2 regions of the Rhizobium sp. 01N48 genome follow, and region 1 is predicted to be linked to the other one. Evidence: predicted binding sites of a transcription regulator. Region 1 holds the regulator's gene; the other holds the start of a gene.
What was found. Region 1 encodes HrcA, which represses chaperone genes, less so after heat shock. Its sites were predicted from a motif close to GTTAGCACTCNCNNNNNGNGAGTGCTAAC; they were not measured.
Positions count from the first base shown of each region.

Region 1 (15,431 bases):
ATCGATCCGTTGATGTCGAGCACGGTCGAGTGCGCCATCCGGTTCGAGGCTTCGATGATGCGGAATGCGATATCGCCCGTGCCGCCGGCCACGTCGAGTGTCTTGTAGCCGGGCTCCTTGCGCGGGTTCAGCGCCGCGATCATCGCATCCTTCCAGACGCGGTGCATGCCGACCGACATGACGTCGTTCATGATGTCGTAGCGCTTGGCGACCTTATGGAAGACTTCGTTGACGAGGCCCTGCTTTTCGCCGCCTGAAACTTCGCGGAAGCCGTATGATGTTTCCATGCCGCCGTCGGCGGAGGTGCGGCTGTCTGACATCGAATACTCCAATCTCTTAAATCAACGCGGCGACCATAGCGAAATCAGGCAGGCAACGCTATCTGTGGGCAACGGTCCGGTCCGCGACACCATGGCGCTATAGCGCACATCGCGGGCGGTTGAAACATGTTCGATATAGATGGGTTAAGATGCCGGAATTGCCAGAAGTCGAAACCGTCAAACGCGGCCTCGCGCCCACCATGGAGGGCGCGCGCATCGTCAAATTGGAGCTCAGGCGAGGGGATCTTCGCTTCCCGTTTCCTGAGGCCTTCGGCGAAAAGGCATCCGGCCGCACCATCGTCTCTCTCGGCCGCCGCGCCAAATATCTGCTGATCGATCTCGATAGCGGTGCCACCATCATCGCCCATCTCGGCATGTCCGGCTCCTTCCGCATCGAGGCCGGCCCGATCGCCGAAACCCCCATCTCCGAAACGCCGGGCGATTTCCATCTTCCGCGCTCCAAGGATGAAAAGCACGATCACGTGATCTTCCATCTGGAGGGGCCGTCGGGCGTTAGCCGCGTCATCTATAATGACCCGCGCCGCTTCGGCTTCATGGATATGGCCGATCGCACCGCGCTCGACATCAATCCCTTTCTCTATGGGCTCGGCCCGGAGCCGACAGGCAATGCGCTGAGCGCCGCCTATCTGGCCGAGCGCTTCAAGGGCAAGGCGCAGCCGCTGAAGAGCGCGCTGCTCGACCAGAAGAACATTGCCGGCCTCGGCAATATATATGTGTGCGAGGCGCTGTGGCGCTCGCACCTGAAGCCGACGCGCGCTTCGTCCACGCTGGTGACGCCGACCGGCAAGCCTACAAAGCAGCTCGACCTGCTGGTCTCCTCGATCCGCGACGTCATCGCCGACGCCATCAAGGCGGGCGGCTCGTCGCTGCGTGATCATATCCAGACGGATGGCTCGCTCGGCTATTTCCAGCACTCCTTCTCCGTCTATGATCGCGAAAGGCAGCCTTGCCGGACGCCCGATTGCGGCGGTACCATCGCCCGCATCGTTCAGGCCGGGCGCTCCACCTTCTATTGCCCCACCTGTCAAAAATAGCCTGGGCATTGGCCCGACCGGGAGGAACGCATGTCTTATGAAACGCTGATCGTCGAAACCCGTGGCGCCGTGGGCCTGATCACGTTGAACCGCCCGCAGGCGCTCAACGCCTTGAACTCGACGGTGCTGAAGGAACTGTTGCAGGCTTACGCCGCATTCGAGGTCGACGACGCCATCGGCGCCATCGTCCTGACCGGCTCCGAGCGTGCCTTCGCCGCCGGTGCCGATATCAAGGAAATGCAGCCGCTCGACTTCGCCGATGTCTATCGTCGTAATTTCCTCGGCGGCTGGGACGATGTCGCCAAGGTGCGCAAACCCGTCATCGCCGCCGTCAGCGGCTTCGCGCTCGGCGGAGGCTGCGAGCTCGCCATGATCTGCGACTTCATCATCGCGTCGGAGACCGCCAAGTTCGGCCAGCCGGAAATCACGCTCGGCGTCATCCCCGGCATGGGCGGCTCCCAGCGCCTGACGCGCGCCGTCGGCAAGGCCAAGGCGATGGACATGGTGCTCACAGGCCGCATGATGGATGCGGCGGAAGCGGAACGGGCAGGGTTGGTATCGCGTGTGGTGCCCGCCGATCGTCTGCTCGATGAAGCGCTGGAGGCCGCGGCCAAGATCGCCTCGCTCTCGCGCCCCTCGGTGCTGATGGCCAAGGAGGCCGTCAACCGCGCTCTGGAGACGACGCTGGAGGAAGGCCTGCGCTTCGAGCGCCGCCTGTTCCACAGTCTCTTCGCGACGGAAGATCAGAAGGAAGGGATGACAGCCTTCATCGAAAAGCGTAAACCCGCCTTCAAGAACCGCTGAGCCCTGAAGAGAAAAGGCGACGGTTCCTTGAAAATGCGCGTTGACGCCGGTCGGCTTTAGGGTTATATGCCCGCCCAAGGTTCGGGAAGCCAGTCCGGTTTCCCGATAATACTCCCGCATTGCTGTGTAGGAAGTGGCTGCAAGGCCCGCGGCGGTAGCGGAATTTGTTCGAATTCTTGAGAGAGGCATCCATGGCCAATACAACTTCGGCGAAAAAAGCGACCCGCAAGATCGCCAGCCGTACCGACGTCAACAAGGCTCGTCGCTCGCGCGTTCGCACGTTCGTTCGTCAGGTCGAAGAAGCACTCGCAGCTGGCGATGCTGCCAAGGCCAAGGAAGCTTTCCAGGCCGCGCAGCCGGAACTGGCCCGCGCAGCAAGCAAGGGCGTCCTGCACGCCAACACGGCATCCCGCAAGGTCTCGCGCCTCGCAGCTCGTGTGAAGGCTCTGTCGGTCGGCGCGACCGCTTAAGCTTCCGTTAATAAAGACAGCTATATGATTAGCCCGGCAACTTTGTCGGGCTTTTTCGATTCCGCGAATTGCCCGAACTGTGGTTAATTTGGCGACGATTTCGTGTCTGGCAAATGACACAAAAAAATGAGTGATTACAAGGGCTTGTGCCAGGTTGTTCCTGAGCGAAGAGACTCAGACCTTCCCTTGCGGCGTCTAAAACGAGTCAAGAAGCTTTTTTCTTTTTTTCTTTTTATGCGTGTCAAAATAGCCGGTTTCCTGAATCTCCTTGATTCAAAAGCGATTCTTTTTTTGCTCCAGTGCAGCGCCCTAAATCTGCCGCAGGAGTCAACCGGCTACGCTTAATTTTGGCGAAATATGCCCGTTGATCTCGACCCCCGATCCTGCCTAAATGCCTCCCAACAAGGGGCTCGGACATCACCTGTTTTAAGGCTTGGTCTGAAACTGCCACGTCGGCAGGACGATGCTTTAGTGTCTTTTGTTGCGGAAGTTTCGACCTCCGGATTTTCACGCACTGATGCAGATTGGACTGCGGCTGTGGCTGCCGCGGAACGGGATCATCTGTGCGCGATTTTTGAGGGCTGCACGCAGCGCGTGCGATCCTAATGAAGAGAAAAAGCATACGCAGGCAGGCTGGTGTTCGTTGGACGAGGAGCGGACACCTAGGAGACAAGAAGCAATAAGACCGCATGAAGCGGTTGGCTTCGCCTCCAACAGTCGCCTCTCGTTAAGAGGCACGCGTTTGAGTGAACCGGCCGACGGCAGAGCATGAGGGTGATGCTGTCAGGTCATAAGCGGGGAAATGATCGGGCGACCAGGATTAGGTCGGCCGATGGAACTATAAGGCGGCAAGATGCACATGAATTCGATGGCGGCGAGTGCTTTGGACAACTCGGACAAGGTATCTCAGACGTTAGGCTCTATTTGCCCAGACGCGGCGGGGGAAAAGGGAGACATGAAGAATGATGGCATACTTTTTGAACGAGCAAGTGCACGCCTGAAGGCGCAGGTCGGTCCGGATGTCTATGCAAGCTGGTTTGCACGACTGAAGCTCCATTCCGTCTCCAAGAGTGTCGTACGGCTGACGGTCCCAACAACTTTTCTGAAGTCCTGGATCAACAATCGCTATCTCGACCTGATCACCGGCATCTTCCAGGCGGAAGACGCTGAAATCCTGAAGGTCGAAATCCTGGTTCGCACGGCAGCGCGCGCAATCAGCAAGCCGGAAGAAACGGCGACCCAGGAGCCGGTATCGTCCGTCGCGCCGATCCGTCGCCCGGTCGCTCAGCAGGCCGGCCAGATCGTCCAGCAGGCTGTTTCGGCAGCGTCTGCGGCGCGTCCGGCGACCTCTGGCCAGCCGCTCTTCGGCTCGCCGCTCGATAACCGCTTCACCTTCGACACCTTCGTCGAAGGCAGCTCCAATCGCGTCGCTCTCGCGGCCGCAAAGACCATTGCCGAAGCCGGTCAGGGCGCAGTGCGCTTCAACCCGCTCTTCGTTCATTCCACGGTCGGTCTCGGCAAGACCCATCTGCTGCAGGCGATCGCCAATGCAGCCGTACAGAACCCGCGCCAGCTGCGCGTCGTCTACCTGACGGCGGAATACTTCATGTGGCGTTTCGCAACCGCGATCCGCGACAATGATGCGCTGACGCTGAAGGACTCGCTTCGCAACATCGACCTTCTGATCATCGACGACATGCAGTTCCTGCAGGGCAAGATGATCCAGCACGAGTTCTGCCATCTGCTGAACATGCTGCTCGACAGCGCCAAGCAGGTCGTCGTCGCAGCCGACCGTGCACCCTGGGAGCTGGAATCGCTCGACCCGCGCGTTCGTTCGCGTCTGCAGGGTGGCGTGGCGATCGAGCTTGACGGCCCGGATTACGAGATGCGTCTCGAAATCCTCCAGCGTCGCCTTGAGGTCGCCCGTGGCGAAGATCCGTCGCTGGAAATGTCGACCGAGCTGCTCAACCACGTTGCCCGCAGCATCACCGCCAGCGGCCGCGAACTGGAAGGCGCCTTCAACCAGCTGCTCTTCCGTCGCTCCTTCGAGCCGAACCTGACGGTCGAGCGCGTGGACGAGCTTCTCGCCCACCTGGTCGGCTCCGGCGAGCCGCGCCGCGTGCGTATCGAGGACATCCAGCGCATCGTCGCCCGTCACTACAACGTGTCGCGCCAGGAGCTGGTCTCGAACCGTCGCACGCGCGTCATCGTCAAGCCGCGCCAGATCGCCATGTATCTGGCCAAGACCCTGACGCCGCGCTCCTTCCCGGAGATCGGTCGTCGCTTCGGCGGACGTGACCACACGACCGTGCTGCACGCCGTGCGCAAGATCGAGGAGCTGATCTCAGGTGACAGCAAGCTGTCGCACGAGATCGAGCTGCTGAAGCGCCTGATCAACGAGTAGTCGCGATCATAGCATCGAAATTAAGCGGCCGGGAGCGATCCCGGCCGTTTTCTTTTATGCGCTGTTTATTTTATACAGCCCTTTCAAGCATACGCGCGGCTGGAGGAAAACGCCGCGCCTTGGGAGGATATACATGAGCTTTACGAAAATCGCCGTACTCGGTCTGGGCAAGGTCGGGCGGCTGGCCGCCACGCTTTTGCATGAAGGCGGCTTCGAGGTTACGGGTGTGGACGCGCAGCTGCCTGTTGGCGAGGTGCCGTTCAAATGCCATAGCGTCGATATCTCCGACCCCGCCGTCATCGGTGAATTGCTGTCGGGTGTCGATGCGGTGCTGTCGTGCCTGCCCTATCACCTGAACATCGAGCTGGCGCGCGCCGCTCATGCCGCCGGCATCCATTATTTCGATCTGACGGAAGATGTGCCCACCACCAACTTCATCATCGAGCTGTCGAAGACCGCGCGTGGCCTGATGGCGCCGCAGTGCGGGCTGGCCCCAGGCTTCGTCGGCATCGTCGGCTCAAGCCTTGCCGATGGCTTCGACCGCTGCCGCTCGATCCGCATGCGCGTCGGCGCCCTGCCGCAAAATCCGACGGGCCTCTTGGGCTATGCCTTCAACTGGTCGCCGGAGGGTGTGGTCAACGAGTATCTGAACGATTGCGAAGTGATCGAAGGCGGCGTGCGCAAGCTGGTGTCGCCGATGGAGTGGCTGGAGACCATCTACGTCGAGGGCGTGAAGCTTGAGGCGTTCACGACCTCGGGCGGTCTGGGCACCATGTGCGACACGCTGCTCGGCAAGGTCGAGAACCTCGACTACAAGACCATGCGCTATCCCGGCCACATGGATCTGATGAACTTCTTCTTCCACGAGCTTCTGATGCGCGACAAGCGCAAACTAGCCGGCGAGATCCTGACGGAAGCCAAGCCGCCCGTCGATGACGATGTCGTCTATGTGCATGTGGCCGCCGAAGGCACCGAGCGCGGCAGCCTGCGCCGCAAGGAGTTCGTGCGCGCCTATTACCCGATCGAGATCGCTGGTGCCCGCCGCACGGCGATCGCCTGGACAACCTCGGCATCGGTGGTCGCCGTCATCGAGATGGTTCGTGACGGCCTGCTGCCCGCAACCGGCTTCCTGCACCAGGAGCACATCCCGCTCGACATGTTCCTGAAGACCCCGACCGGCAGCCTCTTCAAGACGGGTGCGTCCCGCAGAGCCTGATCGCTGCTCGCATCTCAACACATCGCCGCTCTCAGAGCGGCGGTGTGGACACCGCTATTGCGGATTGCGCTGGCTGGGCAGTGCGCAGCGATTGCCGCAGCTGGCGACCCCGGGAAGCATGTAGCGCAGGCAGCAGAGCTTGCGCCGCTGGATCATCTGCCCGTCTTCCTCGACCTGTCTAACGCTGCCGCAGAGCGGGTTCGGCCCGCCATCCGGCAGGCACCCACGCACGAAGAGCGGCAGGTCGGGAGCGGAGCGCCCGCCGCCCTCGCTATCGGTCAGCCGCAGTGTATAGTCGATGTAGACGGCGGCGTTGTTCCACAGGAGCTTGGCCGAGAGCCCGCAGCGCTTCAAGCGCTCGACGGCCATGTTGAGATGGCCGGACATCAGCGGCCCGACCACGGAAAATTCGTCTCCGCTCGTCTCTTCGCCGATCATGCCGCGATGGGAAACGCCGAAGGCGCGTGGTAGCCCGTCCTCGGTGAGCGCGATCGTCATCTCATCAAACGCCACCGGCAGCACCTGGCCAGCCAGGCGGCGGGCGAGCAGGTAGGGAATGCTGATCCCGGCGAAGTAATAGAGCGACCACATGGAGACGACGGCGCGGCGATCGGTACCTTTGGTGACCTCGGCGTACCGGTCGATCGCCCGCTCGAAACCGCCATCCTCGAAGAATGTTGCGAGGGCGACGCCACCGGCCAGCTCATACGCCAGCATCATCTTCTCGCGGCACCAGGCGTGATCGCCGGAAAAAGCGTGGGACAAGCCGATCGGCTGCGGGAGCCCGGGCGCCGTCCGCGCGATCTGTTGAACTGCCATGACTGAGGTTCGGCCTTGCCTGTATGCGTCTTAATCCTGACTATGATAATCAGCAAATACGCGGCAGGAAAGTGTTTTATGAGTGCCGGTGTCCACTTTTTCGGCCGGTTGCGAAGTAAGCCCGGATTACCGCTGCGCTTCGGAAAGCAGCCAGCGGCGGAAGGCGGCCGCTGCCGGCCGCTCCAGCGCCTGGCCGGGATAGACGAGATGGAAGGCGAGCCGGCTGGCGACGCCCACGGGGAAGGGGGCGACGAGCTGGCCTTCTTGCAGTTCAGTCGTTACGAAGGAGCGCCGCATCAGCGCGAAACCGAGCCCCGCCTTCATCGCCTCGTAGGCGCCGTTGCCGTGCATGAAGACGGGGCCACGGGCGGCATCGACATTGCTCGCGCCCGCCGCTTCCAGCCATAGCTGCCAGTCGTGACGGTAGACGTCGTGGATGAGCTGGAACGGCGCCAGCGCATCGGGCGATGGATCCGGGCCGAGCTCATCGGCAAGCTTCGGCGTGCAGACCGGCACCAGTTCGTCATCCACCAGCCGCTCGCTGACGAGCCCGTCATAGCCCCCGAGCCCGTGACGGATGGCGAGGTCTATGCCGTCGCGCTGAAAATCCATCACCCTGTGCGAGGCGCTGATGCGCACGTCGATCTCCGGGTTCAGCGCTTCGAAGCGCGAGAGCCGCGGCACCAGCCAGTAGGTCGCAAAACCCGCGGTGCATGTGACGTTCAGCACCGTGCCGCGGTTTCGCGCCGTGATCGCCGCCGTCGCCTCGCGCACCAGCCGAAAGGCCGCCCGCAACGTCGTGAAATAGTCGGCACCCTCTGATGTCAGCGCCAGCGCGCGCGTCTTGCGCTCGAACAGCCGCACGCCGAGCGACGTCTCGAGATCGCGGATCTGCAGGCTGACGGCGCCCGGCGTCACATTGAGTTCTCGCGCGGCAAGCGTCATGCTCAAATGCCGGGCGGCGGCCTCGAAGGCGCGGAGCGCCGAAAGCGATGGAAGAAAATCACTCATGCTTTAGCTCAGCTCAATCATGAAACGAAAAAGACTCGTTTGTCGCATGGCTCTGACCGCCATAGTATATGCATCAAGGCGATCATTCCAAGTCAGAGCTTGATCGCAACGGATAAGAATAACTCGACAGACGATAACAAGCCGCGCAGGAATCGGGTGGCGCAGGTCGACGCCGAGCGCTAAGCCGGTCATGCCGCAAAAGGGAGAGAAGCGATGCAGCAGAGACAGATGGGCCTTGCCGAATGGGGAATGTTGCTGGTGCTGTCGCTGCTCTGGGGCGGCTCCTTCCTCTTCAACGGCATCCTGGTGAAAACCCTGCCGCCGTTCACCATCGTCACTGGCCGCGTGCTGATTGCCGCCGTCGCGCTGAACCTGATCGTACGCGCAACCGGCCACGCCATGCCGCGCGACGGAAAATCGTGGGCGGCCTTCTTCGTGATGGGCCTGATCAACAACATGATCCCCTTCTGCCTCATCGTCTGGGGGCAGACCCATATCGCCAGCGGCCTCGCCTCGATCCTCAACGCCACCACGCCGCTCTTCGGCGTCGTCGTCGCGCATCTGTTGACGGCGGATGAGAAGATGACCGGAAACCGCCTGCTCGGCGTCATCGTCGGCTTTGCCGGCGTCGCCTACATGATCGGCTTCGATGCGCTGCGCGATCTGGGAACCAACGTGCTGGCGCAACTCGCCGTTCTCGGCGCCGCACTCTCCTACTCTTTCGCTGGTATCTATGGCCGCCGCTTCCGCCAGATGGGCATGGCGCCGCTTCTCCCCGCCGCCGGCCAGGTCACCGCCTCCAGCGTGCTGATGCTCCCCATCGCCCTCGCCGTCGATCACCCCTGGACGCTCGCCGCCCCCTCTATGGAGACCTGGATGGCGCTTTTCGGCCTGGCGCTGCTCTCGACAGCGGTCGCCTACGTCCTCTTCTTCCGCATCCTCGCCACCGCCGGCGCCACCAACCTCATGCTCGTCACCTTCCTCATCCCCGTCAGCGCCATCCTCTTGGGCGCCGCCATCTTGGGCGAGCAGTTGCAGGCCAAGCATCTGATTGGCATGGCGATGATCGCGATCGGTTTGGCTGCGATCGATGGGCGGTTGTTTGCGCGGGTGCGGAGGAGGGTGGTGTGAGCGCGGGAGTTATTTACAAAACAATAGGATAGGGCAGAGCCCGGAGCCCCCTCATCCGACCCTTCGGGCCACCTTCTCCCCGCAGGGGAGAAGGGGAGGTTGGCGCGAGTGGCTGGCCACGAGTCTCTTCTCCCCAACGGGGAGAAGGTGCCGGCAGGCGGATGAGGGGGCCACTTGCGTAAACCTCTCCAGAGGCCCCACCACCCCCGAAATCAACAAGCCAGATCAGCCACCACCGAATCCAGAATCAGCATCCCCGACGGCGTGCAGCGGATGCGCGAGTTGCCGATCCGTTCGATAAACCCGTGTTCCAGTAAAAATTCTTCGCGCTTCGGATCCGGATCGCGGCCGGAGAGCTGCTGCCAGCGGGCGAGATCGACGCCTTCGGTGAGACGCAGCCCCATCAGGAGCAGTTCGTCGGCCTGCTCGTCATAGCCGAGCTGTTCCTGGTCGAGCACACCGTGGCCGTCGCGCTCCACGAGCTCGAGCCAGGCTTCCGGCTTGCGCTCGGTGGCGGTGGCGAGCTTGATGGGGCCGCGTGTCAGCCGGCCATGCGCGCCGGGGCCGATGCCGGCATAGTCGCCGTAGCGCCAGTAGGTGAGATTGTGGCGGCTCTCGGCGCCCGGGCGGGCGTGGTTGGAGACTTCGTAGGCGGGCATGCCCTCGGCGGCGGTGATTTCCTGTGTTGCCTCGTAGAGCAGCGCCGACTGGTCGTCGTCTGGCACCACGAGCTTGCCCATCTTGTGCAGTCCGAAGAACGGCGTGCCTTCTTCGATCGTCAGCTGGTAGAGCGACAGGTGGTCGACGGCGTAGGAGATCGCTTGCTTGAGCTCGCGCTCCCATTCCTCCACCGTCTGCTTCGGACGGGCGTAGATCAGGTCGAAGGACATGCGCGGGAAGATCTCGCGCGCCAGCTTGATTGCCTTCAGCGCATCCTCGACATCGTGCAGACGTCCGAGGAACTTGAGGTCGCGATCGTTCAGCGCCTGCACGCCAAGCGACACGCGGTTGACGCCGGCGGCGCGGTAGCCGCGAAAACGCTCGGCCTCGACGCTGGAGGGGTTGGCCTCCATGGTGATCTCGATACCATCGGGCATGTGCCATTCCCTCGCGATGCCGTCGAGAATGGCCGAGACCGTCGATGGGTTCATCAGCGAGGGCGTGCCGCCGCCCAAGAACACGCTGGTCACCGTCTTCGGGCCGCTCAGCTGCCGCATCGCCGCCATCTCTTTCAGGAAGGCGGCAGTGAAGCGCTCCTGGTCCACAGGCTGGTGGCGCACATGGCTGTTGAAGTCGCAATAGGGGCACTTGGCGGCACAGAACGGCCAATGCACGTAGACGCCGAAGCCGGGCTCGCCGGTATCGGGCAAAAGAGATGCATAGCGCGTCAGGTTAGGCTGTTCCAAAGTGTCCACGATCGCTCTTAGGCGTTAAGGCAGGTTTCGACGAAGATCTTGAAGGCGCGGGCGCGGTGCGAAAGAGCCTCAGCGTCGCCCGGCTTCCAGCCGTGCTTCTCTTCCGCGCTCATCTCGCCAAATGTGGTGTCGTAGCCCTCGGGTTGAAAGACCGGGTCGTAGCCGAAGCCTTCCGTGCCGCGCGGCGGCCAGGCGACGAAGCCTTCGACTTCACCGCGGAACATCTCCGTATGCCCATCCGGCCATGCCAGGCAGAGCACGCTGACGAAGCGCGCGGTGCGCTGCTGCGGTGTGGTGGCACCCTTTTCCTCGAGAGCCGTTTCGACCTTCTGCATCGCCATGGCGAAATCGCGCGTGCCGTCGGCCGTCTCCGCCCAGTTGGCGGTGTAGACGCCAGGCGCGCCACCGAGCGCGTCGATCACGAGGCCGCTGTCGTCGGAGAGCGACGGCAGGCCGGAAGCCTTGGCGGAAGCCAGCGCCTTGATCGCCGCGTTTTCCTCGAAGGTCGTGCCGGTCTCATCCGGCTCCTCGAATTTCAGTTCGGCTGCCGATTTCGCCGAGAAGCCGAAAGGACCGATCAGGTCGGCGATCTCGCGTATCTTGCCGGCATTGTGGCTGGCAACGACGATGGTGCGGGTATCGAGCTTGCGCATGAGCGGTCCTTCAAAGATTCCAAAGTTTGGGTTCGGCGCATTCCAGGCTGTTGCCGTCAGGATCGCGGAAATAGATCGATCGCGCCCCGTTCGGCCGGCAGAAATCGCTTTCGATGGAAACGCCCGCTTTGTTGAGCTTTTCCGCGATCAAGTCAATCGCTTCCGCACTCATCCGGAAACACGCATGCCCCGCGCCTGTCGTGCCATGCGGCGGAACCGGCAGCGCGTCGGAAGAGGGCGGCTTGATCGTTTCGTGGCGGTTGAAGATCAGGAGAATGCCCGGGCCGCAGCGGAAGAAGACGTGCCGGTTGTCATGGCGCAGAACCTTCTCGAGGCCGAGAACATCCCGATAGAAGCCTTCGGCGGCATCGAGGTCGTCGACATAAAGCGCGGTTTCAAGAATGCCGTCGATCATGCTGTCATTCTCCGGGCGCCAAAGACCCTCTCTGGCCTGCCGGCCATCTCCCCCACAAGGGGGGAGAACCGCTGGGCGCGCCCGCCTGCGTCAATCGAGGCTCGGCGGTGCCGCTAGGTTAAGCCCTCCCCCTTGGGGTCTTTACTAGGTCAAACCCCTCAGGCAATCGCCGCCTTCTGCATCTCCACCAGTTCGGCAATGCCGTTCTTGGCAAGCGCCATCAGCGCGCCGAATTCTTCCTCGCTGAACGGGGTGCCCTCGGCCGTGCCCTGGATCTCGACGATCCCGCCCGAACCCGTCATCACGAAGTTCGCGTCCGTCTCGGCTGACGAGTCCTCGAGGTAATCGAGATCGATGACAGGCTGGCTGGCGAAGACGCCGCAGGAGATCGCGGCGACGTGGTCCTTCAGGACCCGCTCGACCTTGATCATGTTGCGGCTTTCCATCCACTTCAGGCAGTCGTAGAGCGCGATCCACGCACCGGTGATGGATGCCGTACGCGTGCCACCGTCTGCCTGGATGACGTCGCAGTCGAGCGTGATCTGGCGTTCGCCAAGTTCCTTGAGATCGACCACGGCGCGCAGCGAGCGGCCGATCAGGCGCTGGATTTCCTGGGTGCGGCCACCCTGCTTGCCGGCGGCGGCCTCGCGCTTCATGCGGTCGCCGGTGGCGCGCGGCAGCATGCCGTATTCTGCGGTGACCCAGCCCTTGCCGGTGTTGCGTAGCCACGGTGGCGTCTTTTCTTCAAGGCTCGCCGTGCACAGCACATGCGTGTCGCCGAATTTCACCAGACAGGAGCCTTCGGCGTGCTTGGAAAAGTTGCGCTCGAAGGTGACCTTGCGCATCTGGTCGGTTTTTCTGCCTGATGGCCGCATCCTAATTCTCCTCGGTGCACGGGGCCGGGAACGCGGGCGCGATCCCAGGCTTCATCCTATGTGCGGGTCTGTTGTTGACCGCTTCTACGATTGGCGGCGCCCATTTGCAAATTCCCTTTTGCGCGCACGGGGAGATTGGCTATATTTTGCGGCATCATTATCAGCATGGGTGCGCAAGGCTTAATGGAATTCAGGTCGTCGACGATTTCGGACGCCGTTGCCGCGCTGGACGAACGCTCCAAGGAAATCTTCCGTCGCATCGTCGAGGGCTATCTGGAGACGGGCGAGCCGCTGGGCTCGCGCAATCTTTCGCGCATCCTGCCCATGTCGCTGTCGCCGGCCTCGGTGCGCAACGTCATGAGCGATCTGGAAGAGCTCGGCCTCGTCTATTCCCCGCATGTCAGCGCCGGCCGCCTGCCCACGCAGGTAGGCCTGCGCTTCTTCGTCGATGCCTTCATGCAGGTCGGCGATCTCTCCGCCGAGGACCGCGCCAATATCGACCGGCAGGTGCGGGCGGAAAGCCGTGACGGCCCGATGGAAGCGATGATGAACGAGGCAAGCCGCATGCTGTCGGGCATGTCGCGCGGTGCGGGCCTCGTCATCACCTCCAAGAGCGATCCCGTGCTCAAGCACGTCGAGTTCATCCGCCTGGAGCCCACCAAGGCGCTGGCCGTTCTCGTCGGCGATCACGACCAGGTCGAAAACCGCATCATCGAACTCCCCGCCGGCGTTACCTCCTCGCAGCTCACCGAAGCCGCGAACTTCCTCAACGCCCACATGACCGGCCAGACGCTGCCCGAGCTGCGCAGCCAGCTTGGGCGCCTCAAGGCCGATGTGCGCCACGAGCTCGACGCGCTGTCGCAAGATCTGGTGGAGCGCGGCATCGCGGTCTGGTCCGGCAGTGCGGATGAAGGCAAGCCGGCGCAGCTCATCATCCGCGGCCGCGCCAATCTCTTGGAGGGGCTCGGAAATCCCGATGATCTTGATCGCCTGCGCATGCTGTTTGACGATCTGGAAAAGAAGGACAGTCTGCTGGAGTTGCTGAATCTTGCCGAAAGCGGCCCTGGCGTGCGCATCTTCATCGGCTCGGAAAACAAGCTCTTCTCGCTCTCCGGCTCCTCGCTGATCGTCGCGCCCTATCGCGACGAGGACGACCGCATCGTCGGCGCCGTCGGCGTCATCGGCCCGACGCGGCTCAACTATTCGCGCATCGTACCGATGGTCGATTACACCGCCCAGCTCATGGCAAGGCTCTCGCGCCCGTCCAAATAGCGCTATTCCGGCAGCTGCACGCCGGAGCCGCCCATCTCCGCAGGCATGTCCTTGAACTTCGGCAACCCGTCCTTCACGTGCAGGATGGTGTCCTCGTAGTTCACATGCATGGTCGGCTTGTAGTCGAGATCGGGGATCACAGGCGCATAGACATCGGTTACGCCCCAGAGCGGATGCTCGCTATAGAGATGCCCGCCGCAGGTGTCGCAGAACTTGCGCACGCTGTAATCGGTTTTCTGGAAGCTCTCGACATGCTCGCCACCCTTGGTGACGCGAACCGCCTGTGGCTGCCAGAGCGTGAAGGTGTTGATCGGCCCGGCCGACCAGTGCTGGCAGGAGCGACAATGGCAATAGCCCATCGCGACTGGCGTGCCGGTTACGGTCAGTTCCACGGCACCGCAAAAGCATTTCCCGACATAGACGTTTTCGTCGGCCATCTCAGCACCTCCCAGGTTGAGAGATGAGTGTGGCACCGTATTAGGTTTTGCGAAAGTAAGAATGACATGTGGCTGCCGTCTCGCTGTCGCTTTCATATGCGGTCGTCACGGGCCGAACATGCCTGTGTTTCCGACCTTCTTCGTCACGCAGACTTGATTTTTGATGTTCAAAGTTCGATATCGGGCACATCCAAAAGCCACCAATGACCGGAGAACGTCATGACTGACGAGACGACGAAGAACGGACCTGACGCAGCCGCGGAAGAAGCCGCAGCCGACGCCGCCGCAAACGTCGAGAACGAGACCGCAGCCGAGCCCGATCCGATCGAGCTCCTGAAGGCTGAGAATGCCGAGCTGCGCGACCGCTATCTGCGCCTCGCCGCCGACATGGACAATCTGCGTCGCCGCACCGAGCGCGAAGTCAAGGACGCCAAGTCCTATTCCGCAGCCGGCTTCGCCCGCGATATGCTGGCTGTCTCCGACAACCTGCGCCGCGCGCTCGACGCCATCCCGGAAGAGGCCCGCGCTGGCGCCGATGCCGGCCTGACGACGCTGATCGAAGGTGTCGAGATGACCGAGCGCTCGATGCTGTCGACGCTGGAGCGCCACGGCGTGCGCAAGCTGGAGCCGGTCGGCCAGAAGTTCGACCCGAACTTCCACCAGGCGATGTTCGAAGTGCCGAACCCCGACGTGCCCAACAACACGGTCGTCCAGGTCGTCCAGGCCGGCTATTCCATCGGCGAACGCGTCCTGCGCCCCGCCATGGTCGGCGTCGCCAAGGGCGGCCCGAAGATCGTCGAAGCCGAAACCAACTCGGTCTTCGACCAGAAGGACGCCTGATCCAATCGGGCCCGCTTTCTAAAACTGTTCGACAATCAGCAACCGGGTGCCAAAAGCCCCGGTTGTTTTCAGTTTGCGGGGGGGGCAGTCACGATTTCGGATCGGCTTTGTCGTCAGGACCAGGATCGCTGGAGTCTCGCTTCTGATCGCGGTCGCGAACATCCTGCATTTGCCGCTGGTAGTCAGACTGTTCCCCCGCCTCTCGAAAGGGCCGGTCGATCAGGCTTTTCGCCAGTTGTGGGCGTCCGCTCTGCCGAATGCTCTCACGAAGATCTTCCGCACTCGCAATCAGCC
Region 1 covers NZ_JBFTQT010000003.1:533,625-549,055, reverse strand. The annotation lists gene ubiE (bifunctional demethylmenaquinone methyltransferase/2-methoxy-6-polyprenyl-1,4-benzoquinol methylase UbiE) at 1-320, opposite strand, end outside; gene mutM (bifunctional DNA-formamidopyrimidine glycosylase/DNA-(apurinic or apyrimidinic site) lyase) at 470-1,375, shown strand; gene AC1DOG_RS09100 (enoyl-CoA hydratase) at 1,406-2,179, shown strand; gene rpsT (30S ribosomal protein S20) at 2,371-2,649, shown strand; gene dnaA (chromosomal replication initiator protein DnaA) at 3,503-5,053, shown strand; gene AC1DOG_RS09085 (saccharopine dehydrogenase family protein) at 5,187-6,269, shown strand; gene fhuF (siderophore-iron reductase FhuF) at 6,324-7,088, opposite strand; gene gcvA (transcriptional regulator GcvA) at 7,215-8,099, opposite strand; gene AC1DOG_RS09070 (DMT family transporter) at 8,313-9,230, shown strand; gene hemW (radical SAM family heme chaperone HemW) at 9,443-10,645, opposite strand; gene rdgB (RdgB/HAM1 family non-canonical purine NTP pyrophosphatase) at 10,654-11,298, opposite strand; gene AC1DOG_RS09055 (VOC family protein) at 11,309-11,713, opposite strand; gene rph (ribonuclease PH) at 11,872-12,588, opposite strand; gene hrcA (heat-inducible transcriptional repressor HrcA) at 12,772-13,860, shown strand; gene AC1DOG_RS09040 (GFA family protein) at 13,863-14,297, opposite strand; gene grpE (nucleotide exchange factor GrpE) at 14,517-15,137, shown strand; gene AC1DOG_RS09030 (PIN domain-containing protein) at 15,226-15,431, opposite strand, start outside.

Region 2 (8,611 bases), 430 kb from region 1:
AGGCCGCGAGCGCCGAGCCGAGCGCCAGCGTCGCATAGGCGACATACTGGTTGGAGCCGAGCAGCAGGCTGCCGGAACCCTTGGCCTGGAAAGCGGCGTCGGCGGAGGCGAAGACATTGGCGTAGCCGCCGAGTTTCGAGGGGATCAGCGCCACGGCGGCGATCACCACGATATAGATCATGATGTCCTTGACGAAGGCGATCAGTGCCGGCGCCCTGAGGCCCGCCGAATAGGTGTAGAGTGCCAGCACGATGAAGGCGATGGCGAGCGGCACCTCCCCGTGCAGGCCAAGCGCCTTCAGCGCCGCCGTCATGCCGACGAGCTGCAGGGCGATATAGGGCATGGTGGCGATGACGCCTGTGGCTGCAACCGCAAGCTCCAGCCCGCGCGAGCCATACTGGCCATGGACGACGTCGCCGGCCGTGACATAGCCGAAGTCCCGCGCCCGCTTCCAGAGCACCGGCATGACCATGAAGACAAAGGGGTAGACGACGATCGTATAGGGCAGCGCGAAGAAGCCGTAGGCGCCGACGGTGTAGACGAGCGCCGGAACGGCGATGACGGTGTAGGCGGTGTAGAAATCGCCACCAACCAGGAACCAGGTGATCCAGGTGCCGAAAGAGCGGCCGCCGAGGCCCCATTCGTCGATATGCGCCATGGTTTCGGGCCGGCGCCAACGCGACGCGACGAAGCCCATGACGGTGACGAGGACAAAGAAGAAGATAAAGACGCTGAGCGCCGTGACGTTGAGATCAGTCGTCATTGCGCATGCTCCGGTAGGCGATCCAGGTCAGGAAGGCGGTGATCGGCACCCAGAGGAGCTGATACCAGTAGAAGAAGGGGAAGCCGAAAAGAACCGGATCGTGGAAATTGTAGAAGGGGACCCAGAGCAGCCCGATATAGGGAATGATGAGCAGCCAGCAGGCCGCCGTTCCAAATCTTTTGTCCATGGGGAGAGTGCCTTTCGCGGATCGGGCGCGGCTTATCCGCGTCTTATCAGATAGATGAGATATGCCAGCCGGCTCGCTCGGCAAGCATCTCTGCCGCGAAAAAGACACAGTTCGTGAGCGGGCAAGCGCGCGTCGGACGCGGAGGCTCCCTCGCCTCGCCGCTTTCCTCGCGTGCCTTCACATTCAATTCAAATATTGCTAATATACTATAAGTTGATTTCAATCTGACGTACGTGGTTGCAGGCAGTGGCTCGTGGCGAAATCGCCGCGCGCGAAGCGTTGCCTGTTTTCAGCGAGAGGGCGCGGATGAAACATGTGATCGATAGCGACCGCGGCAGTGACCGGCGCTATCCCAACAATACCAAGTAGCAGATCCAAATAGCAGACAGGGTGTTTGAGGGGCGACGCTTGCGGGCGGCGGCGGCTGCCGTCGACCGCAAGCGCTCGATACCCTTATGGCATCCTCGGCTCGATCTCTTTTCGGGAGGGCATGCCGATGGATGATTTTCCATATCATGCGGCGCGCGGCGACATCTTGCCCGGTTTGCGGGCGGCGCACCACCTGGTCGTGGTGTGAACCGCCATGTCGAAGCGAAGCGCCTATATTTCGCTGATCCTCGCCGCCGCCTTCTGGGGCTTCGGCAATATCGCGCAGAAGACGGTGCTCACGCATATCGGCCCGCTGTCGGTCACCATGCTGCGCTGCCTGATCGCGGCGCTGGTGATGCTGCCGCTGGCGGTCGTCGAGCGCAATGAACGCCGCAGCGCGGGGTGGACGAAAAGCATCATTCGTGTTGCGCTCACCTTCACCGTGGCGATCGCGATACAGCAGACGGCCTATGTCAACGCCACGGTCGTCAATGCGAGCTTCCTGGTCAACACCGCCACCGTGCTCACGCCTGTCGTGGCATGGGTCTATTTCGGCGAGACGACGCGGCGGCTGGGTGTCTTCGCGGCCTGCCTGACACTTGCCGGCATCGGGCTGATGGCCGATGGGATCGGCGGCTTCGCGGCGCTGAACACGGGCGATATTGCCTGCCTGGTATCCGCCGTCTTCTACGCGTTCTGGATGGTGCTGCTCGGGCGCCACGCCCGGCGTCATGGCGGGCCGTTCACCTCGGCCTTCGTGCAATTCGCGATCGCCGCGCTGCTGTTGATGCCGGTGGCGCCGCTGCTGGAGCCGCTGACGGGCGAGATGATGTGGCGGGCGGCGCCGGAACTGGCGATGTTAGGCATTCTCTCGACGGCGGCGGCTTTCGGGCTGCAGACTTATGCGCAACGTCATGTGCCGGCATCGAAGGCGGCGGTATTGGTGTCCGGCGAGAGCATATTCGGCGCGATCGGCGCCTGCCTTGTCTTGCTGGAGCGGCCGCCTGTGATGGCCTGCGTCGGGGCGGCGCTGATCTTTCTCTCGATCGTGATCGTGACGATCGAGCCGGAGGATCCGGTGGCGGCATTGCTTCAACGCAATGCGGAAGAGGAATGAAGCTTCAGACGAGGCCGCAGAGTTTGCGGTCGAGCTCGCTGATCGGCTGGATGCCTGACAGGACCGCCCTCGCCTCTTCCTTGTCGCGGTTCATCTGCTCGACCAGCGGTTCGAGGCCGTCGAACTTCAGCTCGGGGCGCAGGTAGGAGAAGAAGGAGACGGAACAGATCTGGCCGTAGAGATCGCCGGAAAAATCGAAAACGAAGGTCTCGAGCAACGGCGCCCCGTTGTCGGTGACCGTCGGGCGGCGGCCGTAGCTTGCGACGGCGTCGTGCATCGACCCATCCTCGAAGCGGAAGCGGACGGCGTAGATGCCGGGCTTCAACTCGACCTCGGCCGGCAGGCGCATGTTGGCTGTCGGGAAGCCCAGCTGGCGGCCGAGCTTTTCGCCGCCGATCACCTCGGATTCGACCGTGTAGTGATAACCGAGCAGGCCGGCGACCTCGCTGACTTCGCCCTCCTTCAGCAGCGCGCGGATGCGGCTGGAAGAGACCACGTCGGCGTTCTCATCGCGGAAGGTGTCGATCAGGGTGACGCCGAAGCCGTATTTGTTGCCGGCGTCCATGAGGAAGGCCGGGCCACCCTCGCGACCGCGGCCGAAATGGAAATCGACGCCGGTGACAACCTCGGATGCAGCCAGCCAATCCTTGAGGATCGAGTGGATGAAATCGTCAGCCGAGCGCTGCGAGAATTCGCGGTCGAATGGGTATTCGATGACGGCGCCGAAGCCCATGGCCTCAAGGATGCGGGCACGCAGCGGCGCAGGCGTGAGGCGGAAGACCGGTGTCTGCGGATTGAAGACCGTCCGCGGATGCGGCTCGAAGGTGAGAACGAGGGCTGGAACGCCACGCGCCTCGGCGATCTCGAGCGCGCGCTCCAGCACCGACTGATGACCGCGATGGACACCGTCGAAATTGCCGATGGCGACCACGCCACCGTGCAGGTGATCGGGCAAGGGCTCTCGGGTTTCGTTGCGGTGGAAGACGGTCATCGGGCAGACTTTACTGATGCTTCGGGCTTAGGCAAGGCGGCTTCAGGTGCGCGAAGGCTCAGGCCAGTCGCGGCATCCACCACTTCGGCGTTGCCTTCTCGCGTTCGAGATAGGCGGTGAGGATCGCCTCGTCGGTCTCGCCGTTCAGCGTGTATTCGGCCGCATGAATGCCGCCGCTGATATAGAGAAGATCGAGACCGTAATCGAGGGCGCCGCGCACATCCGTCGGCATGCCGTCGCCGATCGCCAGAATGCGGTCCATCTTGAGATCGCCACGCATTTCGCGGGCAACCGAGAGCACGGCGTCATAGATCGGCTTGTGCGGCTTGCCGGCGATGCGGGTCTTGCCGCCGAGCTGATCGTAATAGGCGGCCATGGCGCCGGCGCAGGGGATCATCTTGTGGCCGCGCTCGACGATCAAGTCGGGGTTGGCACAGATCAGCGGCACGTCGCGGGCCTGGAAGGCCTTGAGCATGTCGGTGTAATCCTCAGGCGTCTCGGTCTCATCGTCGAAGAAGCCGGTGCAGACGACGCAATCGGCCTCCTCGGCGGAAACGCGGGTGACGCCGATGCCTTCGATGATGGCGATGTCGCGATCCGGGCCGAGCAGGAAGACCTTCTTCGGGCCCTCGGCGATCAGGCCACGGGTAACGTCGCCGGAGGTGACGATCCGATCATAGGCTTCATCCTGAATGCCGATGTTGCGGAGCTGATCGACGACGAGCGGCGCGATGCGCGGCGAATTGGTGATCAGTACGACCGTCAGGCCGGCCTCGCGCGCGGCCTGCAGCGCTGCAGCGGCCTTCGGGAACGGCGAAACGCCGTTGTGCAACACGCCCCACACATCGCAGAACACCGCATCATAGTGGCTGGTGATCTCTGCGAAATTCTCGATGCGCTGCGCCATTTCAAAGTCCCGGTTTTCATTCGATGAGGGCTGACATCGCAAAGCCCCGCCGCGATGGCAAGAAATTTTGCAATGCAGAACGATGAAATTCTTGCGACCCGGTGCGCTCTTGCGGCCTTCAAAGCAGCAGTTCGGCGCCCTTTATGGCGAGACCAGCCACGGCGCAAAGGCCCAAGACCTTCACCATGCCCATCTTCACGTAGAACAGCAGGACGGACGCGATCACGAAGATCGCCAGCGCCGCGATATCGATCGTGGCCCATTGCGGCCAGGCGAGGCTGACGATGGGGAGGCCCGCGCCGCGCGACAGAAGTGCGATCCGGCCGACCTCGGCGAAGAGCACATGCAGGCCGAACCAGAGAGACAGATTGAGGATGACGCCGACGACGGCTGATGTGATGGCCGATAGAGCCGCCGACAGACCGGCATTGTCGCGCAGCTTCTCGACGAAGGGCGCGCCGGCGAAGATCCAGACGAAGCTCGGGACGAAGGTGGCCCAGGCAACCAGCGTGGCGCCGAGCGCGCCGCCCATCAGCGGCGCCATGAAAAGCGGGTTACGGTAGCCCGCGAGGAAGCCGACGAAACAGAGGACGAGAACCAGCGGGCCGGGCGTGGTCTCGGCCAGCGCCAGGCCATCCAGCATCTCGCCCGGTTGCAGCCAGGCATAATGGCCGACGGCGACCTGCGCGACATAGGTGAGCACCGCATAGGCGCCGCCGAAAGTGATGACCGCCATCTTGGAGAAGAAGATGAAGAGCGCGCCGAAGACATTGGTCTCGCCGCTCAGCGCCTCGGCAATGAGATCGGATGGCGCGTGCAGATTGCGGACGAGCAGCAACGGCGCCTGCCAGATCAGGATCCAGAAGACGAGGACCAGCAGCGGCCGGGCGATAGCGTGGGTCGTAAACGTGGGCAGGCGGCGGGGCGATTTCGTGTTGAGTTGGGCTTGGGCTTCCTTCGTCGGCGCGTGGCGGCTGGCGTAGCGGTGCAGCGCAAATCCGGTCAGGCCGGCGAGGATGACGACGATGGGGAACGGCGCGTTCAGCATGAACAGCGCCAGGAAAGAGGCGCCGGCGATGTAATAATGCGCGCGGGTTTTCAGCGCGCGGCGGGCAAGGCGCAGCAGCGCCTCGACGACGACGGCAAGGACGGCGGCCTTTAGGCCGAAAAACAGGGCGGGAAGCCAGGTCGTTTCCTGGAAGACGGCGTAGAGGGCGGATAGCCCCAGCATGACCACGAAGCCGGGCAGGATGAAGAGCAGGCCGGCGAGGATGCCGCCACGTACGCCATGCATCAGCCAGCCGATATAGGTGGCGAGCTGCTGCGCCTCGGGGCCTGGCAAAAGCATGCAGTAGTTCAGCGCGTGGAGGAAGCGATCCTCGGAGATCCAGCGCTTTTCGTCGACGATGGTACGGTGCATCAGGGCGATCTGGCCGGCGGGGCCGCCGAAGCTCAGACAGCCGATCCTGGCCCACACGCGGACGGCTTCGCCAAACGGCACCGATGCCACGCTGTCATCCGCCATCACCGCTCCGTCCACGCTCATATATATCCACCCTTTTGCCGACCTCTGCCGGCTGCCCCTGTCGCTCGATATCACCCGTATCGAGGCTGGACAATCCCGGCCCGGCGGCGTGGCCGAGACGGCGCTGCCTGTTGGCATTTCGCAAATTCCGGACACGGGTTTATGACAAAGCTCGGCGCCGGGAGATGCGGACGGCCCCTGCCCTTTCCGGCATTAACCATCGAAGCGTTTTCCCCGCCTCCACAGGCGCGCGGCAGGTTCACAACTTTGCCATCAAACGGCTATAGACACGGGGCGTCGGAAAATTACGACAGCTTCCCTTGACTCCCCAGATGGCCGCTCCTAAATGCAGGTCGCTAGCACTCACCAAGGTAGAGTGCTAACACCCATCCGTGTGGGCCATACCGGCCTGCGAGTGTCATTTGATCGAGGGATTAGACAATGGCAAGCACCAACTTCCGCCCCCTTCACGATCGCGTCGTTGTTCGCCGCGTTGAGTCCGAAGAAAAGACCAAGGGCGGCATCATCATTCCTGACACCGCCAAGGAAAAGCCGCAGGAAGGCGAAATCGTCGCCGTCGGCACCGGCGCTCGTGACGAGTCCGGCAAGGTCGTCGCTCTCGACGTCAAGGCTGGCGATCGCGTTCTGTTCGGCAAGTGGTCCGGCACCGAAGTCAAGATCAACGGCGAAGACCTTCTGATCATGAAGGAAGCCGACATCATGGGCATCATCGGCTAATCAGCCGGTTCCCATCCATCTCAGTTCGCTGACACCCCTTTTCAGGAGTTCTCAAAATGGCAGCTAAAGAAGTAAAGTTCGGCCGCTCTGCGCGCGAAAAGATGCTGCGCGGCGTCGACATCCTCGCTGACGCAGTGCAGGTAACCCTCGGCCCGAAGGGTCGTAACGTCGTTATCGACAAGTCCTTCGGCGCTCCGCGCATCACCAAGGACGGTGTATCGGTCGCCAAGGAAATCGAACTCGAAGACAAGTTCGAAAACATGGGCGCCCAGATGGTCCGCGAAGTTGCTTCGAAGACCAACGACATCGCTGGCGACGGCACCACGACGGCTACCGTTCTGGCCCGCGCAATCGTTCGCGAGGGCGCCAAGGCAGTTGCTGCCGGCATGAACCCGATGGACCTGAAGCGCGGTATCGACCTCGCCGTTCTCGAAGTCGTCAAGGACCTGCAGGCCAAGGCAAAGAAGATCTCCACCTCGGCTGAAGTTGCCCAGGTCGGCACGATCTCCGCAAACGGCGACAAGCAGGTCGGTGACGACATTGCTGAAGCCATGCAGAAGGTCGGCAACGAAGGTGTCATCACCGTCGAAGAAGCCAAGACCGCTGAAACCGAACTCGAAGTCGTCGAAGGCATGCAGTTCGACCGCGGCTACCTGTCGCCTTACTTCGTCACCAACCCGGAAAAGATGGTCGCCGACCTCGACGACGCTTACATTCTCCTCCACGAGAAGAAGCTCTCGAACCTGCAGGCGATGCTCCCGGTTCTCGAAGCCGTCGTTCAGACCGGCAAGCCACTCCTCATCATCGCTGAAGACGTCGAAGGCGAAGCTCTTGCTACGCTCGTCGTCAACAAGCTGCGTGGCGGCCTGAAGATCGCTGCCGTCAAGGCTCCTGGCTTCGGCGATCGCCGTAAGGCCATGCTGGAAGACATCGCTATCCTCACGGGCGGCACTGTCATCTCCGAAGACCTCGGCATCAAGCTCGAATCCGTAACGCTCGACATGCTCGGCCGTTCGAAGAAGGTTTCGATCTCCAAGGAAACCACGACGATCGTCGACGGCGCTGGCGCCAAGTCCGACATCGAAGGCCGCGTTGCTCAGATCAAGGCTCAGATCGAAGAAACCTCTTCCGATTATGACCGCGAAAAGCTGCAGGAACGTCTTGCCAAGCTCGCTGGCGGCGTTGCCGTCATCCGCGTTGGCGGCTCGACCGAAATCGAAGTCAAGGAACGCAAGGACCGCATCGACGACGCTCTGAACGCGACGCGCGCTGCTGTTCAGGAAGGTATCGTACCTGGTGGTGGCGTTGCCCTCCTCCGTTCGGCTTCCAAGATCACCGCAAAGGGTGCAAACGACGACCAGGAAGCTGGCGTCAACATCATCCGTCGCGCTCTGCAGTCGCTGGTTCGCCAGATCTCCGAGAACGCCGGTGACGAAGCATCGATCGTTGTTGGCAAGATCCTTGAGAAGAACGAAGACAACTACGGCTACAACGCCCAGACGTCTGAATATGGCGACATGATTGCCATGGGCATCGTCGACCCGGTCAAGGTCGTTCGTACGGCTCTGCAGAACGCAGCTTCGGTTGCTTCGCTGCTGATCACCACGGAAGCCATGATCGCCGAGCTGCCGAAGAAGGACGCTCCTGCCGGCATGCCTGGCGGCATGGGCGGAATGGGCGGCATGGACATGATGTAAGACCGAAAGGTTTTACATCTGAGCCAACCGGTTCAGGTTACGGAAGGGCGGCCCTCGGGTCGCCCTTTTCGTTTTGTGATTCGTACTCACATTCGCCCCGATATTTTTCAACCGCCTGATGAAACGTATAATCATGGCACCTGCCGGCCTCGTCGTTTGGCGAGGCTTTCGTGAAGCTTGCTCGACGGGCGTTTTTTACCGACGGGTCAAATTCTCGCAGCAATCGAGTTTTCGTGCCAATGGTTGCCGTCAGAGACGGGAAACGCCCGCAACTCTATCAATTTCGCATTATTTAGCAGTGGTTTCATCAACCTTTC
Region 2 covers NZ_JBFTQT010000003.1:105,652-114,262, forward strand. The annotation lists gene mctP (monocarboxylate uptake permease MctP) at 1-763, opposite strand, end outside; gene AC1DOG_RS06870 (DUF3311 domain-containing protein) at 753-950, opposite strand; gene AC1DOG_RS06875 (DMT family transporter) at 1,534-2,436, shown strand; gene AC1DOG_RS06880 (bifunctional riboflavin kinase/FAD synthetase) at 2,441-3,427, opposite strand; gene AC1DOG_RS06885 (TIGR01459 family HAD-type hydrolase) at 3,486-4,334, opposite strand; gene chrA (chromate efflux transporter) at 4,453-5,880, opposite strand; gene groES (co-chaperone GroES) at 6,301-6,597, shown strand; gene groL (chaperonin GroEL) at 6,654-8,294, shown strand; gene AC1DOG_RS06905 (hypothetical protein) at 8,428-8,611, shown strand, end outside.
Region 2: groES (co-chaperone GroES) is a predicted target of HrcA. The motif match lies at 6,215-6,243, and genes of this name have one in related genera.